3 regions of the Arthrobacter ginsengisoli genome follow, and region 1 is predicted to be linked to each of the others. Evidence: riboswitches for the same ligand, from Rfam matches in the RefSeq annotation. Region 1 holds a riboswitch; each other region holds the start of a gene.
The links. A riboswitch is a leader RNA that binds a small molecule or an ion and turns the genes downstream of it on or off. The one in region 1 is predicted to bind cyclic di-AMP.
Positions count from the first base shown of each region.

Region 2: another riboswitch for cyclic di-AMP. It lies ahead of J2X01_RS14845 (aggregation-promoting factor C-terminal-like domain-containing protein); the one in region 1 lies ahead of J2X01_RS18560 (M23 family metallopeptidase).
Region 3: another riboswitch for cyclic di-AMP. It lies ahead of J2X01_RS01310 (C40 family peptidase); the one in region 1 lies ahead of J2X01_RS18560 (M23 family metallopeptidase).

Region 1 is NZ_JAVDVQ010000023.1:38,772-43,775, reverse strand. Features, by position in the region: gene serC (phosphoserine transaminase) at 1-1,036, opposite strand, end outside; gene J2X01_RS18565 (iron-dependent transcriptional repressor DtxR) at 1,302-1,997, shown strand; cyclic di-AMP (ydaO/yuaA leader) riboswitch at 2,143-2,358, shown strand; gene J2X01_RS18560 (M23 family metallopeptidase) at 2,364-3,182, shown strand; cyclic di-AMP (ydaO/yuaA leader) riboswitch at 3,319-3,488, shown strand; gene J2X01_RS18555 (NlpC/P60 family protein) at 3,798-4,544, shown strand; gene J2X01_RS18550 (HNH endonuclease) at 4,784-5,004, shown strand, end outside.
Region 2 is NZ_JAVDVQ010000013.1:48,242-53,245, forward strand. Features, by position in the region: gene upp (uracil phosphoribosyltransferase) at 1-345, shown strand, start outside; gene J2X01_RS14840 (VOC family protein) at 441-818, shown strand; gene J2X01_RS14845 (aggregation-promoting factor C-terminal-like domain-containing protein) at 867-1,625, opposite strand; cyclic di-AMP (ydaO/yuaA leader) riboswitch at 1,624-1,783, opposite strand; gene J2X01_RS14850 (sensor histidine kinase) at 1,888-3,519, opposite strand; gene J2X01_RS14855 (response regulator transcription factor) at 3,523-4,263, opposite strand; gene J2X01_RS14860 (winged helix-turn-helix domain-containing protein) at 4,889-5,004, shown strand, end outside.
Region 3 is NZ_JAVDVQ010000001.1:277,326-282,329, forward strand. Features, by position in the region: gene J2X01_RS01290 (DUF5129 domain-containing protein) at 1-330, shown strand, start outside; gene J2X01_RS01295 (DUF1918 domain-containing protein) at 336-527, opposite strand; gene J2X01_RS01300 (serine hydrolase) at 586-1,617, opposite strand; gene J2X01_RS01305 (dihydrofolate reductase family protein) at 1,827-2,414, shown strand; gene J2X01_RS01310 (C40 family peptidase) at 2,469-3,203, opposite strand; cyclic di-AMP (ydaO/yuaA leader) riboswitch at 3,208-3,377, opposite strand; gene J2X01_RS01315 (hypothetical protein) at 3,822-4,091, shown strand; gene J2X01_RS01320 (alpha/beta fold hydrolase) at 4,140-4,886, opposite strand; gene J2X01_RS01325 (DNA alkylation repair protein) at 4,914-5,004, opposite strand, start outside.

The DNA of each region.
Region 1 (5,004 bases):
GCTGGTTGCGGCCCAGCTTGCGGTACGGCTCGGTGTCGACGATGCCGTTGGCCCGGAGCACTTTGGCGATCGCCGCGGCGTCGATGGAGTCGTCGAAGTCGATCGTGACGATGACGTTGGACCGGTCCTCAGCCTTCGCGACAAACGGGGTGGCGTACTCCGACGCCTCGGCCCAGCGGTAAATGCGTCCGGCAGAATCCGCGGTCCGGGACGAGGCGAAGTCCAGCCCGCCGTTGGCGTTGAGCCACTGCACCTGGGCGTCCAGGGTAACGAGCGTAGCCAGCGCCGGGGTGTTGTAGGTCTGGTTCAGCCGGGAGTTGTCGATCGCCGTCTGGAGGTCCAGGAAGTCCGGGATCCAGCGACCGCCGGCCTTGATCCGCGCCGCGCGCTCCAGTGCTGCCGGGGAGAACAGGCCCAGCCAGAGGCCGCCGTCGGAAGCGAAGTTCTTCTGCGGGGCGAAGTAGTAAACGTCGGTCTCGGCGACGTCGACGTCCAGCCCGCCGGCCGCCGAGGTGGCATCAACCAGGACCAGGGACCCGGCATCGGCACCGGCCACCCGCTGGACCGGAGCGGCCACGCCCGTGGACGTCTCGTTCTGGGGCCAGGCGTAGACGTCGACGCCGGCCTCGGCCCGGGCCGCCGGGCGGGTGCCCGGCTCGGATTTGATGATGGAGGAGTCCGCCAGGAACGGCGCCTTGTTGGTGGCCGCGGCGAACTTCGAGCCAAACTCGCCGAAGGACAAGTGCTGTGCCTTGTTCTCGACCAGGCCGAAACTGGCGATGTCCCAGAAAGCGGTGGACCCGCCGACGCCGAGAATGACCTCGTAGCCCTCGGGGGCCCGGAAGAACTCGCTAAGCCCGGTCCGGACCGATCCCACGAGGTTCTTGACCGGCGCCTGGCGGTGGGAGGTGCCCAGGAGCTTGGATGCCGCGGCGAGGGCCGACAGCTGTTCCGGGCGGACCTTGGAGGGCCCGGCGCCGAACCGGCCGTCCTTGGGCAGGAGGTTTGCGGGAATCGTGATGCTCGTGTCACTCACTGTGGCTCCAATTTTCGGCAGGTTCTTAGGTGCGGTTCGGGAGGTGGCCCGTCAGGGTGGCTGCGGCGAAGCCACCGTTTCATTCTGCCTGACTCCCCGGCGGGGGAGGCAAAAGCCACCGTCACAGTCCGGTCACTGAGATTATCCGGAGTAATTCAAAATAGGCTAAGCTGGCCTGCGAACGTACGGCGGACCCCGCCAGGGCGCCAGCAGCACGCGGTACGGTGGGAATCATGCAAGGACGGCGCTCGAGGAGCTGAGCTGAATGACGGATCTGATCGATACAACCGAGATGTATCTCCGGACCATTCTTGAACTTGAAGAAGAAAACATCGTTGCCCTCCGCGCCCGGATCGCCGAGCGGCTGCGCCACTCCGGCCCGACTGTTTCCCAGACCATTGGACGCATGGAGCGCGACGGACTGGTGGTTGTTTCCGGCGACCGGCACCTTGAACTGACCGAAACCGGCCGGAAACGTGCCATCGAAGTGATGCGCAAGCACCGGCTGGCCGAGCGGCTGCTCGCCGACGTGATTGGGCTCGACTGGGCGTACGTCCATGAGGAAGCCTGCCGCTGGGAACACGTTATGAGCGAACGCGTGGAGCGGCGGATCTTCGAACTGCTCAACCACCCCACCGTCTCGCCCTATGGCAACCCGATTCCCGGCCTCGCCGAACTGGGCGGCCTGCCTTCCCAGCCCCACGCGGGCGGCGTCGTGAACCTGCTGGAGGCCATGGCCGGCTACGGCCCGGATTCCCGGGTCAGGGTCAGCCGGCTCGCCGAGCCCATCCAGGTGGAACCGGAACTGCTCGTCCAGCTCGACGAGGGCGGCATCCGCCCGGGCGCATCCGTGTCGCTGGAGCGGGTGGGGGAGTACATCTCGGTGCGCGTGCCGGACATCGAAGGCGCACTGGAGCTGCCGCCTGAGGTTGCAGCCCACGTCTTTGTCACCGTCGATTAGTCGCCATTAACTGGCCGGTCATGGGACGACCCATGAGTTGTGCACAGGCTGGATAACGGATTTATCTCTGGGCGGCTTAATCGCCTATAGTTGGTCACTAGTACCGATACCAAAGCGTTACCTGATCCGAAGCCGAGCTCTGCCAGCGGATCAGTCGCAGAACCACCTTTCTGGCAGGGGCGGGGGAACCACTTCCGGCTGTTCTACAGCCTTGGGGTGAAGTCCGTCAGCGGCAAGCACATTCCACCGAGGGACTCTTTTGGATGCCTCTGTGCCTGGATGCTTGCTACGGCGGACCGGGTCTTTGATCTCTCTGACCCGAATCCGACAGCTAACTCCGCAGGCTCTCCAGAGAGGAACCGTTTTTTGACCACCCAGACCGCCAGGGGCCGCCGTCGTGCGACCGGTCCCGCTCCGGAGCCCCGTCCGGCCGTCGCCGTCCTGGCTGACCGCCCACGCGACGCGCACCGTGACGAACGCCGGGGCCGGCGCAGCCCGTTCCGCCAGGTAACTGACTTCGCCGCCGCCAGCGGCGTAGGGCAAAAGGCCGGCATCGCCCTGGCCGCCACGGGACTGGTCCTCACTGTCACGGTCCCCGCCACGGGCCCCGTCATGGCCACGGACGGCTCCGCTGCCGGCTCCATCTCCGCCGCGGTCCAGCCGGACGTCACCGCCGCAGAGGCCAAGATCGACTTCAGCCGCACCTCCGTCACGACGCAGGGCGACCCGGACGGAAAGCTCAAGGAGTTGCTCAGCGCCCAGTCCGTCGGCTCGATTACCCGAGCGGCCTCCGCGGGCAGCCTCGGGGCACCCCTTGACCAGTTGAAAACCGCGTCGCCGTTCGGATACCGCGTCAGCCCCATCACGGGCGGCTCCGGGGAGTTCCACCGCGGCCAGGACTACGCCGCCCAGTGCGGCACCGCCGTCCATGCGGCCGCGAGCGGCACCGTGACCTTCACCGGCTGGCATCCCTACGGTGGCGGAAACCGGGTGGTGGTCGACCACGGCAACGGCCTGGAGACCACCTACAACCACCTGTCGTCAGCCACCGTCAAGGTGGGCCAGCAGGTCTCCCGCGGCGATGTCGTGGCGATGAGCGGCACCACCGGCGCCTCCACAGGCTGCCATCTTCACTTTGAAGTCATGGTCAACGGCGAAGTCGTTGACCCGACCGGCTGGCTTTAACAAAGCTGATCGGACGCTCTCGCATTCCTTTGACACGCCGTGATCTGAATGTGACATCGAGTCCCAACTGTTGTAGGTTTGAGCTACGCCAACTTTTCCGAAGTTGGCGCTCTTGAGTGGATTGCCTAGCTCTGCCACCGCTCAAGGTCCGTTCGCATTACATCGTCTGGCAGGGGCGGGGGAACCAATTTTGGTCTTCGTAAGAAGGCCTTGGGGTTAAGTCGCAACGCTTCCCAGGAAGCAGCGCGGCCGGTTGACTCCCATCCGAATCCGACAGCTCACCTCGCAGGCATTGGGAGAGGCTACTTTCGTGTCTTCACGCCACAATGCTGCGCGTCACCGCGCTTGCGCGGCTCTTACGAGCCCGCTGGAATCCAATCTCCGTGTCGCCCTTGCCGGTGCCCGGAACGGATTCCGTGCCGCCGACTCAATCTCTGCTGAGTCCGGCCCGCAGGCCAAGCACCTGCACGCAGTTCCCGCTTTTGGCGCGTCTTCGCAGTACACCCTTCGCTAAGTAACCCATTTCGGGGCGATCCGGCGTACCCCCAAGATGCCGGAGCGTCCTCAGCCCGCGCCCAAAAAGCGCGGACCCAGGATCACGAAAGAGAGAACTTAATGACTACTCGTGCAAACGCACGGCACCGCGCCGAGGTCACCAAGACCAACTCGCTGGCCGTCATTGCCAAAGCTGTCGGCGACAACGCCGGCGGCATGGGCCGCTCGGCCGCCGTTATTGCTGCGGCCTCCGGCCTCGTCCTGACCAGCGGTATCGCAGCCAACGCTGCTGAGGCCAACGTCCAGCGCGAATCCACCTCGGCTTCCACGCTCGAGGTCCAGGCGGCTTCCCCGGCCACTATCTCGGCTGCCTCCACTATCGCAATCTCCTACGAGAAGCCTGCAGTCACCACCTCCCCGGCCCCCGTCGTCGAGGCTCCGAAGCCGGTCGTACAGGTCCAGGATTCCTCCACGGCCCAGACCGCCGGCACCGGCGCCACCGCAACCTCCGGCACCAAGGCACCCGCCGTTGCCAGCGGCATGGGCGCGACGATCGCCGCGGCCGCCTACGCCCAGATCGGTGTTGGCCAGGACTGCACCGCCCTCGCCACGAACGCGCTGGCTGCTGCGGGCATCAACTACCACGGCTGGCCGGCAGGTTACCTGTCCCTCGGCCGCACCGTGAGCGCCGGCGAGGCACGCTCCGGCGACCTCGCGTACTACCAGAACGGCGGCTCGGGCATGGCCCACATCGCTGTCTACGTCGGCAACGGCATGGCCGTTCACGGGGGCTGGAACGGTGGGACCACGTCCCTGCAGACCGTCAACGTCGGCTCCGGCCCGGTCTTCATCCGCGTCGGCGGCTAAGACCACAGCCAACAGCAACGCAAAAGGACCCCCGCCGTTTGGCGGGGGTCCTTTTGCATTGCCGCAACGTGAATTTTGGCCGCTAACCCTGAACTTTCGCCGACCAGGCCCGCGGCCGAGGAAAAATATTCGGTGAATCGGCACCTCCGTGTTTACTCTTGTTTTGTCCATAGCCCGACCATGCAGAGGGCAGCCGGCCCTCGTGCCCCTGGCGGGTGCGGCCGTGAAGAGGTATGCGGATGCGCACTCTCGTTCTGAATGCTGGATATGAACCGCTGGCGGTTGTCACCTTCCGCCGGGCACTCGTGCTTGTGCTGACCGGAAAGGCCAGCGTCGTGGCGGAAGGCGACGATCCTGTCGTTGGACCGCAGGACGTCCTTGGCCGGCCCTCGGTGATTCTGCTGAATCGCTACATCAGGCCCCGGTACAACACGATAACGGCCGTCAGCCGCCGCGGCGT
Region 2 (5,004 bases), on a different contig from region 1:
TTCCTGGGCATGGCCCGCGACGAAGAGACCCTGGACATCATCACCTACGCCGAGCGCCTCCCGGAGAACCTCACGGACCGGCAGATCTTCGTCCTCGATCCCATGCTCGCCACCGGCGGCACGCTGCGCGAGGCCATCAAATTCCTTTTCAAACGCGGCGCCTCCGACGTCACCTGCATCTGCCTGCTGGCCGCCCCGGAAGGCCTGGCGAAGCTGGAAGAAGAGCTCTCCGACGCCAACGTGACGATCGTGCTCGCCTCGATCGACGAGAAGCTCAACGAAAAGTCCTACATCGTCCCGGGTCTGGGCGACGCCGGCGACCGCCTCTATGGCGTGGCGGGCTAAGCCAGCCGTTCGGTCGGGGACCCGTCCCCGCGGCGGTTCCCCCGGGGTTGAAATTTTCCTTCCGGAACAGACCATCCCGGGTTAGCCTGAGCCCCATGGACTGGAAACTTGAACTTGTCTTTGTCCCGGTGTCCGATGTGGACCGCGCCAAGGATTTCTACGTCAACAAGGTGGGCTTCAACGCCGACTTCGACGAGCGGCCGATGGACGGCATCCGCTTCGTTCAGCTGACCCCGCCGGGCTCCGGCTGCTCGATCGCCATTGGTGAGGGCCTCAGCGATGCGCCCCCCGGCACCGCCCCCAGCATGCAGCTTGTGGTCAGCGATATCGGGGCGGCCCACCAGCAGCTCAAGGACAACGGCGTGGACGTCAGCGACATCGATGTCCAGGACTGGGGTCATTTCGTCTATTTCGCCGATCCCGACGGCAACAAATGGGCAGTGCAGTACATCCCCAACCGCGGTGGCGGCTAGATCTTCCCTTCGGGAAGGCCGGACCGGCTGCAAAAAGACCAGAAGTTGTTAGTACCAGTTGTTGGCGTAGTGGAAGTTCAGGGCGCCGCAGGGTGAGCCGTAGCGGTCCTTCACGTACTTCAGGCCCCAGTTAATCTGCGTGCGGTAGTTGGTCCGGTAGTCCGCGCCCGCGCTGGCCATCTTCTCTGCCGGCAGGGACTGGACCACGCCGTAGGCGCCGCTGCTCGGGTTGGTGGCAGTCGTCTCCCAGTCCGATTCCTTGGTCCAGAGCTTCATCAGGCACTGCATCTGGCCGGCGGCCCAGCCGTAGGAGCCCAGCTGGCCGGCGGCGTAGGCCTGCGCGCCGGCAGGGTCATTGACGGCAACGGGGGCGGGCGCCGGTGCGGGCTCCGGAGCCGGCACGGCGGCCGGGGCCGGGGCAGCGACCGGTGCCGGCGGAGCCGCCGGGGCGGGTGCTTCGGCGGGCTTCACCTCGGCGGACGGGGCCGCGGCGCCACCGGTGGGGATCACGGCCTGGTTCGCGACCCGGACGCGTTCAAAGTCCAGGTGCGTCAACGGATCCGCCGTCGCGGCGGCCTGGGTGTTGCGGGCGGCTGTTTCGGACGCGTGTCCCGCGGCCCCGGCCCCCACGATCACCGCGCAGGCGGCGGCAACAACCGCAGCCCGGCGGCCGGTGGATCCGATTTTGCCGGCAAACCGGGCCCGCATCGAAGCGGGCTTGGCTGGGTCTGCGCGGTGGCGCGACGGCTTGGAGCGGGTCGTTTCTGCAGCGCCGTCAGGGCGTGATTGTGCCTTGAAATCAGTCATGATCGCCTCTCAACGCCTGCGGAGTTAGCTGTCGGGTTCGGATGAGGTCACCCGGCCGCACGGAAGTTCACGTGTCGGCTTCACCCCAAGGGCGCAAGATGCAAATTGCCCGGGAACTCTGGGTCCCCCGCCTCTGCCTGGTGCAGCGGAATCCGGGAGGCGGCAGAGCTTGGCGTGCATCCGGATATGCGGGCCCAGTGATGGCCGCACCCTGAAGACCGTACAGGACCCGGGCGCCTAAGTCACATTTCGGTAACGGAGATCACGATGGCGGCGTGGCGTCTTGCAACCTCTCCGGCTCGTCCTCTGGCGCGGTCGGCGCTGCCGGCAGGCGCACGGTGAACTCCGTCCGTCCGGGGACCGACGTTACGCTGACGGTCCCGCCATGGGCCGCAGTAATCGACTGCACGATGGACAACCCCAGCCCGCTGGTTCCTTCGGCGGAGGCGCTGGTAACAGGGGCAGCGCCCTCGGGAGCAGCCGACGGCGAACGCGGCGGATGAAGCGGAAGGCTGGGGAGGGGCCGCCGCCCGAGTGCCTGCGTCGTGACGGCCACCGGATTCTTCCGGGAGGCGTCCGCGCGGGTGAAACGCGCAAAGACGCGGTCCACGAACTCGGGGGCGATTCCGGGGCCGTTGTCCGTCACCGTCACCACGGCGGTTCCGTCCGGCATGAGCTTCACACCGGTCACGACCGTCGTGCCCGGTCCGGTGTGCTTTCGCGCATTGGAGAGCAGGTTGGCCAGCACCTGGTGGAGCTGGGTCGCGTCGCCGCGGACCACCACGGGCTCCTCCGGGAGCTCCAGGTGCCAGACCCGGTCCGGTGCCATGACCTTCTCATCACTTACGGTCTCGACGGCCAGCTGGGTGAGATCCACCTCGCTGAGCTTCAGCGGCTGGCCCTCATCCAGCCGGGCGAGCAGAAGCAGGTCCTCCACCAGGGTTGTCATCCGCTCGGACTGGCTCTGCACCCGGGCGAGGGATTTCTCGCCGTCGGGGGTGAAGTGCTCGGTCATCCGCATCAGCTCGGTGTAGCCGCGGATGGCGGTCAGCGGCGTGCGCAGCTCATGCGAGGCATCCGCGACGAACTGGCGGACTTTCATCTCGCTCTTGTGCCTGGCCTCCAGCGCGTTGGACACATTGTCCAGCATCAGGTTCAGGGCATGCCCGACGCTGCCCACCTCGGTTCCCAGGTGTGCTGCGGACGCCGGAACGCGCATGGCAAGTCCCACTTCGCCGGCGTCGAGCGGCAGGCGGGAGACCTGGGTCGCCACCTCGGAAAGCTGGTCGAGCGGCTTCATGGTACGGCGGATCAGCGCCGTTCCGGCGAGGCCGATCACGACGAGGCCGCCGGCGGACACAAGCACCATGGTCCAGACCAGGGAGGCCAGTGTGTTCTGCTTCTCCGCAAGCGGCAACCCGGTCACTATCACGGCGCCGTCCGGGGACTCGGCCGCTACCAGCCGGTAGGCCCCGGCGGACAGCGTCCGGTCCACCGGCGCCGTCCGGGGGGTGAGTTTGAGGAGTACGGCGTCGTCTTCGTCCGTGAGGGACTTTCGGGTGGCATCCTCAGCGAGGAAGCCGGCACTGCGGACGGAATCCTCCACGATCCGGGCATTCAGGGTGCCAATTCCCTGGCCCCGTGCCTCCAGGGGATCGCCGCGGCCGCCGGAGCGGCCAAAGTCGCGGGCCCGGACCGCTGCCTGCTCCAGCTGCGTGTCGAGCTGTCTGGTCAGGAAGACGTTCATCGAGGCATAGCTGACGACGCCGACGGCACCGCAGATCGCCACGAGCAGGGCCATGGCCACGAGGACGAGCCGGGTGCGCAGGTGCCAGGTGGACGGGTTGCGCCAGCTGAGCCCGGAGGGGCGGATTCCGCCGGAGCGTTCATGCACGGATCAGTCCGCCGGCTTCAGGACATAGCCGGCGCCGCGCACCGTGTGGATCATGGGCGGGTGGTTGGCATCGACCTTCTTGCGAAGGTAGGAGATGTAGAGCTCCACGATGTTGGCCTGGCCGCCAAAGTCGTAGTCCCACACCCGGTCCAGGATCTGGGCCTTGCTGACGACACGTTTCGGGTTCTCCATGAGGTAACGCAGCAGTTCGAACTGGGTGGCCGTGAGGTGGAGTTCTTCACCCGCCCGCCGGACCTCCCTCGTATCGACATTCAGGACGAGATCCCCGACGACGAGTTCGGCTGTATCCATCGCAGCCACCCCGGAACGCTGGACCAGCCGGTGCAGCCGCAGGAGCACTTCCTCCATGCTGAACGGCTTGGTCACGTAGTCATCACCGCCGGCAGCGAGTCCGGTGATCCGGTCCTGGACAGCGTCTTTGGCGGTCAGGAACAACGCCGGCACCTCCGGCGCGAAGGCGCGGATCCTGCCCAGCAGCTCGACGCCGTCGAACCCGGGAAGCATCACGTCGAGCACCAGCACGTCGGGGCGGAAATCCTTGGCAAGCTTCACCGCTTCGGGGCCGTCGGCGGCGACGGCAACCGACCAGCCCGCCATCCGCAGGCCCATGCTCATAAGCTCGGAGAGACTCGGCTCGTCGTCCACGACCAGGGCGCGGATGGGGGACCCGTCCGGGTGGGTGAGCTGGGGGAGATTGTTGGTCATGGAGTGCGAAGTGGCCATGGGACAACTCTCCGATCTGACGGTTAGGCGCGGCTTTGGGGATCCTGTGCGGCACCTGTGAATCCCAGCCTAGCGAGCTGGACGTTCCCAAAGCGGCCATCCGGGCGGCAGATTCCGGAAATACCGGGTGACCACTCTGTGGGACGGTGGACATCCGATGCTCAGTAGGCGAACTGTTTTACGGTTTCGAGATACGATGACCGATTTCTCGTATTAGAGGAGTCTCGGCGAAGAATATTTGATAACGAAGTCATTCCGGGGGCAATTATTCACAAGTATGGTTTTTTCCGCAGCCAGCCAGAATTGTGATCTGCGCTACAAATGCCCGTTTCGTCTCACATCGTGGACTGATGCGTGCATTGTTACTTGCAAGTTTTCATTGTTACGTTGCACACTTCAAGTGTGAACAAGAACTCAACAGCACCTGCATCCGCAGTTTTTTGGATCAGCGCACCCGCTGGTACCCAGAACCGTTGTTGTCGAATGCACGCCTAACTTTTACACCCCAAAGGTTTCTAGGCATTCGCCCCCAGCCCAGCGTCGGGCGCCCCTCCCCAGTTTTCATTGCGGGGAAAAGTAGCATTCGAGCCGCGATGACGGCCATTCACATTGAGGTAAGCAATCCATGTCAGTTGCATCCGGATACGTCCACATCTCCGTCCGTAACGCCAGCAAGGCCGGCCAGGCCTCCGGCATCCGCCAGGGCTTCGGCGGCCGCGCTTCCTTCGCCCCTTCCGGTTC
Region 3 (5,004 bases), on a different contig from region 1:
GCCCGCACGCACCTATCGGAGCTGCTCAAGAACCACGCCGATACGGTCATCGACGGCTTCGCCAAGAACGAGAAGGAAGCCTCGCTGATGCGTCAGGAGATGGAGAGCGCACAGGCCGGAAGCAGAGCCAAGTACGGGCGAACGTACGAGCCCAGCATTCTGGGCACGGTCTACCCCGCCTACTACTTCTTCTCCGTGCCGACGTTCAACTCCGGCTTCAATACCGGCGTCAGCAGCGTGAGCACTGCCCGGGGCGGGGGCGGCAGCACCACCGGCTACGGCGGCAGCGGCGGCAGCTTCTCCGGCTCCGGCAGTTCCTCGAGCTTCTAGCCGGATCAGACGCTCTTGCTGTGTTCGACGACGAAATCGCCGCCGGGGAACAGGATGGTCTCGTGGCCGTCGTCGAACCTCACGTGATACGGCGGGGCTCCGTCCGCCCCCTTGACCTCCAGAATTTCGCCGTGCCGGTCCGATGACTCGACCGTGGTGCCACGGATGACGATGCGGTCGCCCTGGGCTGCTTTCATGGCATTCACCTCCGTTCACCAGCGTACGGTTCTGTGGCCCTTTGGGGAACGGCGCCCGCTAAAAGAGTCCGGCGGTGACTGTGGCCGTGAGCTCGTGGATAACGCGGGTACGGTCAGCCATATCCGACAGGTCCCGTCCCTGCGTGTAGACCACAAACACGTAAGCCCGCTCCCCCCGGACCAGAACGCTCGCGTCGTGCAAGTTGCCGTTGAGCAGACCGTACTTGTGGAAGACGCTGATCCCCGGCGGTGTGGCGGCCGGGATCAGGGTTTCGTAATTGGTCTGCTGCATGTAGGACAGCAACTGGGCGGTGTTTTGTGCATTGAGGAGCCGGCCGCTGTACAGCTCGGACAGGATCTTCCCCATCTCCGCGGGAGTCAGGGCGTTCACTGTCCGGTCGTAGGGGATGCCCATCGTGGCCGCATAGTTGATCAGTCCTTTGTGGCCCACGGCAGCCAGGATCAAGGCCCACGAATCGTTGTTGCTTTGCTGGACCATCTGCCGGATCTGCTGCCCGGCGGTGGACGCCCCCATCCGGGCCGCCAGGGACGCCTTGCCGGTTTCCACCAGATGGTAGTAGGCGGCAGCGGCGAGGATCTTGCCGGTGCTGGCGGCCACGAACTTGGTCTTTACGCCATACTCGTGCACGGCGCCGTCGCGCACGTCGATGAGGGCCACGCCCACCCGGTAGGCGCTGTTGGCTTCGATGACCGCGTTGATCTCCGCGTCGAGCGCCGGTCCGATGGTCGGGTCGGGGGAAGCGACGACGGGCGCCGGGACTGCGGCTGCTGACGGCGGTGCTGTGACTGCCGCGGGCGGTGCTGTTCCGGTGGCGGACAGCGGGTTGGCCGCGACTGCTGTTGCGGACGCTGACGTGGCCGGCGGCGCATCGGCATCCAGCGGTGGCCGGGCCTGGATGGTGGCGTACACGGTCGCGGCGGAGACCAGGCCCAGGACGGCGACCAGCACAATCAGGAACTGCGGGCGGATCCCGCCCAGAAGCCCCGGCAGGCCCCGCCCGGCGCCCCGGGCCGGCTCACGTGTATGTCGGCCGCTGCTGTAATGCCGGCCCGAACCCCAGGAATCCATCGGGACTCATCGCCGGAACATCGAAGGAGACGCAACGTCGGCTGACGCCACAGGCTGGTTCGCAGGCATGGTTGTCCTTCTCAAATTGGGAACGCGGTACGGCTTCAGTTTCCTTATTCTGCCCCGGGCTCAGCCTAGCGCAAGAGGGCGCGCCCGTAGGAGCTGGATCACGTACGCTGGAACCTGGCAGCCCGGCGAAGGAGTCCTCAATGCGCAAGGTCATTCTGATGATGCAGGTGTCATTGGACGGATTCATGGAGGGTCCGGACCGGGACCTGAGCTGGCACCGGGTCGATGAAGAACTGCACAGCCACTTCAACGAGCTGCTCCGGACCATGGGAGCCTTCCTCGACGGCCGGGTCACCTATGAACTGATGGCCGGATACTGGCCGACTGCGGACCAGGACCCCTCAAGCTCCGCCCCGGAGGCCGAGTTCGCGGGAATCTGGCGGGACATGCCGAAGATTGTCTACTCCAGGACCCTGGTGACGGCGGATTGGAACACCGAGGTGGTGCGCGACGTCGTCGCCGAGGACGTCGCCAGGCTCAAGGAACAGCCCGGCGGCGACCTCGCACTTGGCGGTGCCGATCTCGCGGCGGCCTTCCGGCGGCTCGGCCTGATCGACGAGTACCGGATCTATGTGCACCCGGTGCTGGTCGGGCGCGGCAAGCCGCTGTTCCAGCAGATGGAAGACATGACGCCGCTCCGGCTGCTGGAGACCCGCACCTTCGGCAACGGTGTGGTGCTGCTGCGGTACGCGGCGGAGCCGGACACCGGGCAGGCAGAAGGCCGGTGATCCACTGCCCCCAAGGCAACCGATCGACCGGCCTTCTGTGCGCTGGCGGTACTGCTAGCCGGCGCGGACGAACGTCACGGGGCCCGTGGCGGTCAGCCAGGACAGCGGGTGCGCCATAGTGGCGTTCACGCCGTTCATGCCGCCACTGATGGCCTGGCCGTTACCGGCGTAGATGGCAACGTGGCCGGACTGGACGATGATGTCGCCGGGCAGGGGTGCTGCGACTACCTTGCCGTATTTCAGGAAGGCCTGCGGGCCGATGTTACCGACCGGGATGCCGGCGGCGTTCAGGGCCTTCTCCACCATGGCGGTGCAGTCCTGCGTGATGCCGATCTGGCCATAGGCCACGGACAGCAGGGTGGCGTTGACTCCACCGGCCGCCGGGGCAGGCGCAGCGGCGGGAGCGGCCTGGACCTTGACGGTCGCCTTGGCGGCCGCCGGTGCTGCGGGGGCCGCGGCCGGTGCTGCCGGGGCCTTCGGAGCGGCTACGGGCTTGGGCGCCTCCACCACGGGAGCCGGGGCAGTCTCAACGGCCGGGCGCTCGAAGGTGATCTGGACGGCGGAGTCCGCCATGACCGGCGCGGAGACCTGGCCCTGGATGTCGACGGACGACGCCGGGGCGGCGTCGCGCTGGGTTGGAGCATCGGCGGCGTTGGCGGCCATGGCGCCGCTAAGCACCATTCCGGAAGCGGCTACGAGTACTGCGGCCTGGCGGCCGATGGTGCCGGCGGTGCGGCGGTTGCTGCGAACGGCGGCGTGTTTGGGCGCACGGGTATTGCTAAAAGTCATTAAAGGAGCCTCTCCCAATGCCTGCGAGGTGAGCTGTCGGATTCGGATGGGAGGCACCCGGCCGCACACTCGGGCCCGACGATGGCGGGCCGTGCGGCTTCACCCCAAGACCCCTGGAGAACAGCGGGTCAAAAGTGGTTTCCCCGTCTCTGCCGGACGTTGCTGCGAGTTATCCCCACGCCGCGGCAGAGTTAGGCAATCGGCTGGGGAGAGCCTGTCTCGGAAACAACAGGCACGCTTCAACGGTAACGGAATGATCACGACAAGTCACATTGAGGTAACTGCCGGAGCGGTTGGCGGGGGTCCCGAGGCTGACACCCAGGAGTGAGGCTCCAGGTCCCCTCCCGGGGAGGGTCAAGCTCCGATTCCCGCAGGTCAGACTCACATTGCCGCCCCAGAGCAGCGGCGCTCGCCGCCCATCATTCCGATGCCGGAAACGCCCGGTGAAAGTGTGATCTTAATCCCAGAAGGCCGGCGGTGCCCGAGGTTCCAGCGGGTCGTCGATGTGTTCGTAGGACCCGGTTCCGGTGACCGCTTCCGGAATCACGCAACCCGCGGCGGACGCCACCCCAGGCATAGGATGATGCCATCACCGTTCCCGCAAGCGGAGGCCCGAAAATGAACAGCCCTGAAGCCGCCAGGCACTGTGTCGCCATCTGCCAGCTGAGCAATCAGCGGCCGGAGGACTTCAACGTCAATACCGAACTGTTGGTCCTGGAAAACGGGGAAATCCATGTGTCCACGTGGGACGCCGAGCCCCGCGACGGCGGATTCGACGTCCACGTCCTGAATGACCGGGTGGACGCCCTCGGCTTTATGGTGATCACCGATTGGGAGTTCTTCGACGAAAAGGCCTACGCCGTCGTGGAGCGCCGCCCGGGCAGCTGACCGCAACCTTTCCAGCGACGCCAGGGAGGTTTGCCTCTGACGTCGTTGTTAGGCCGCCCCGGTGGAGTCCAGCCATTGGTGAAGGGAGGAATTGAACAGCCCGGGATGAGTGAAAGGCATTCCGTGCCCCACGCCCTGGTGGACCTGTAGTGTGCAGTTCCGGAATTTCGCCTGGTGGTCTTCCAATCCGCGCAAGAGCCGGGTGTCCTCCTTGTCACCGGCCATCAGGATCGCCGGCCGTGAAGAGCCCAAAGCCTCAGGAGGAACGACGAACGAGAAATTGGCATGTATTAGGCGCTTGAGCGTTCCGGCGGATATAGACCGCGATAAGACGTAGTAGTCCTCGAACCTGGTTAGGGGAATGCCGAGTTGAGCCGCCTGGGCGCTGGCGAAGCGGCGGTTCCGGCACAGCGGTGCGGAAGCCGCGGCGAGCAGGCTGAGAGCCGCTGCTCCGCGCCACGGGCTCAGAAGGGAGCTGACCACCACGAGGCGCTCGACATGCTCAGGGTAGGACGCTGCCAGCTGGATCGCGATCTGACCGCCAAGGGAAAAGCCAATGACAGTGACCGGGCGGGCTCGTTCCAAAAGGCCGACCTCGTGTGCGACTGCATCTGCGGCTCCGGCGTGCGTGGAAAAGGTGCCATCGCCCTGCGGATGATGCCCCGGAAGACAAGGGGTAAGGACAGTGAAATCACGAGCGAAGCTGGCATTTTGCTCCGCCCACATCCACGGTCCAACTCCGCCGCCGTGAATGAACACGAGGGTAGGACGTTTCCCTTCGGACTTTGCCGTCATATCGCCAGTCTTCCAGAGCCGGTGCGGTCAGAATTCCAGGTCCGGCCGGTGCCGTGCCATCTCGGCAAGCACGAGGGAGACCGCGTCGGCGGCGACGGCGCGCTCGGCGACCTTGCCG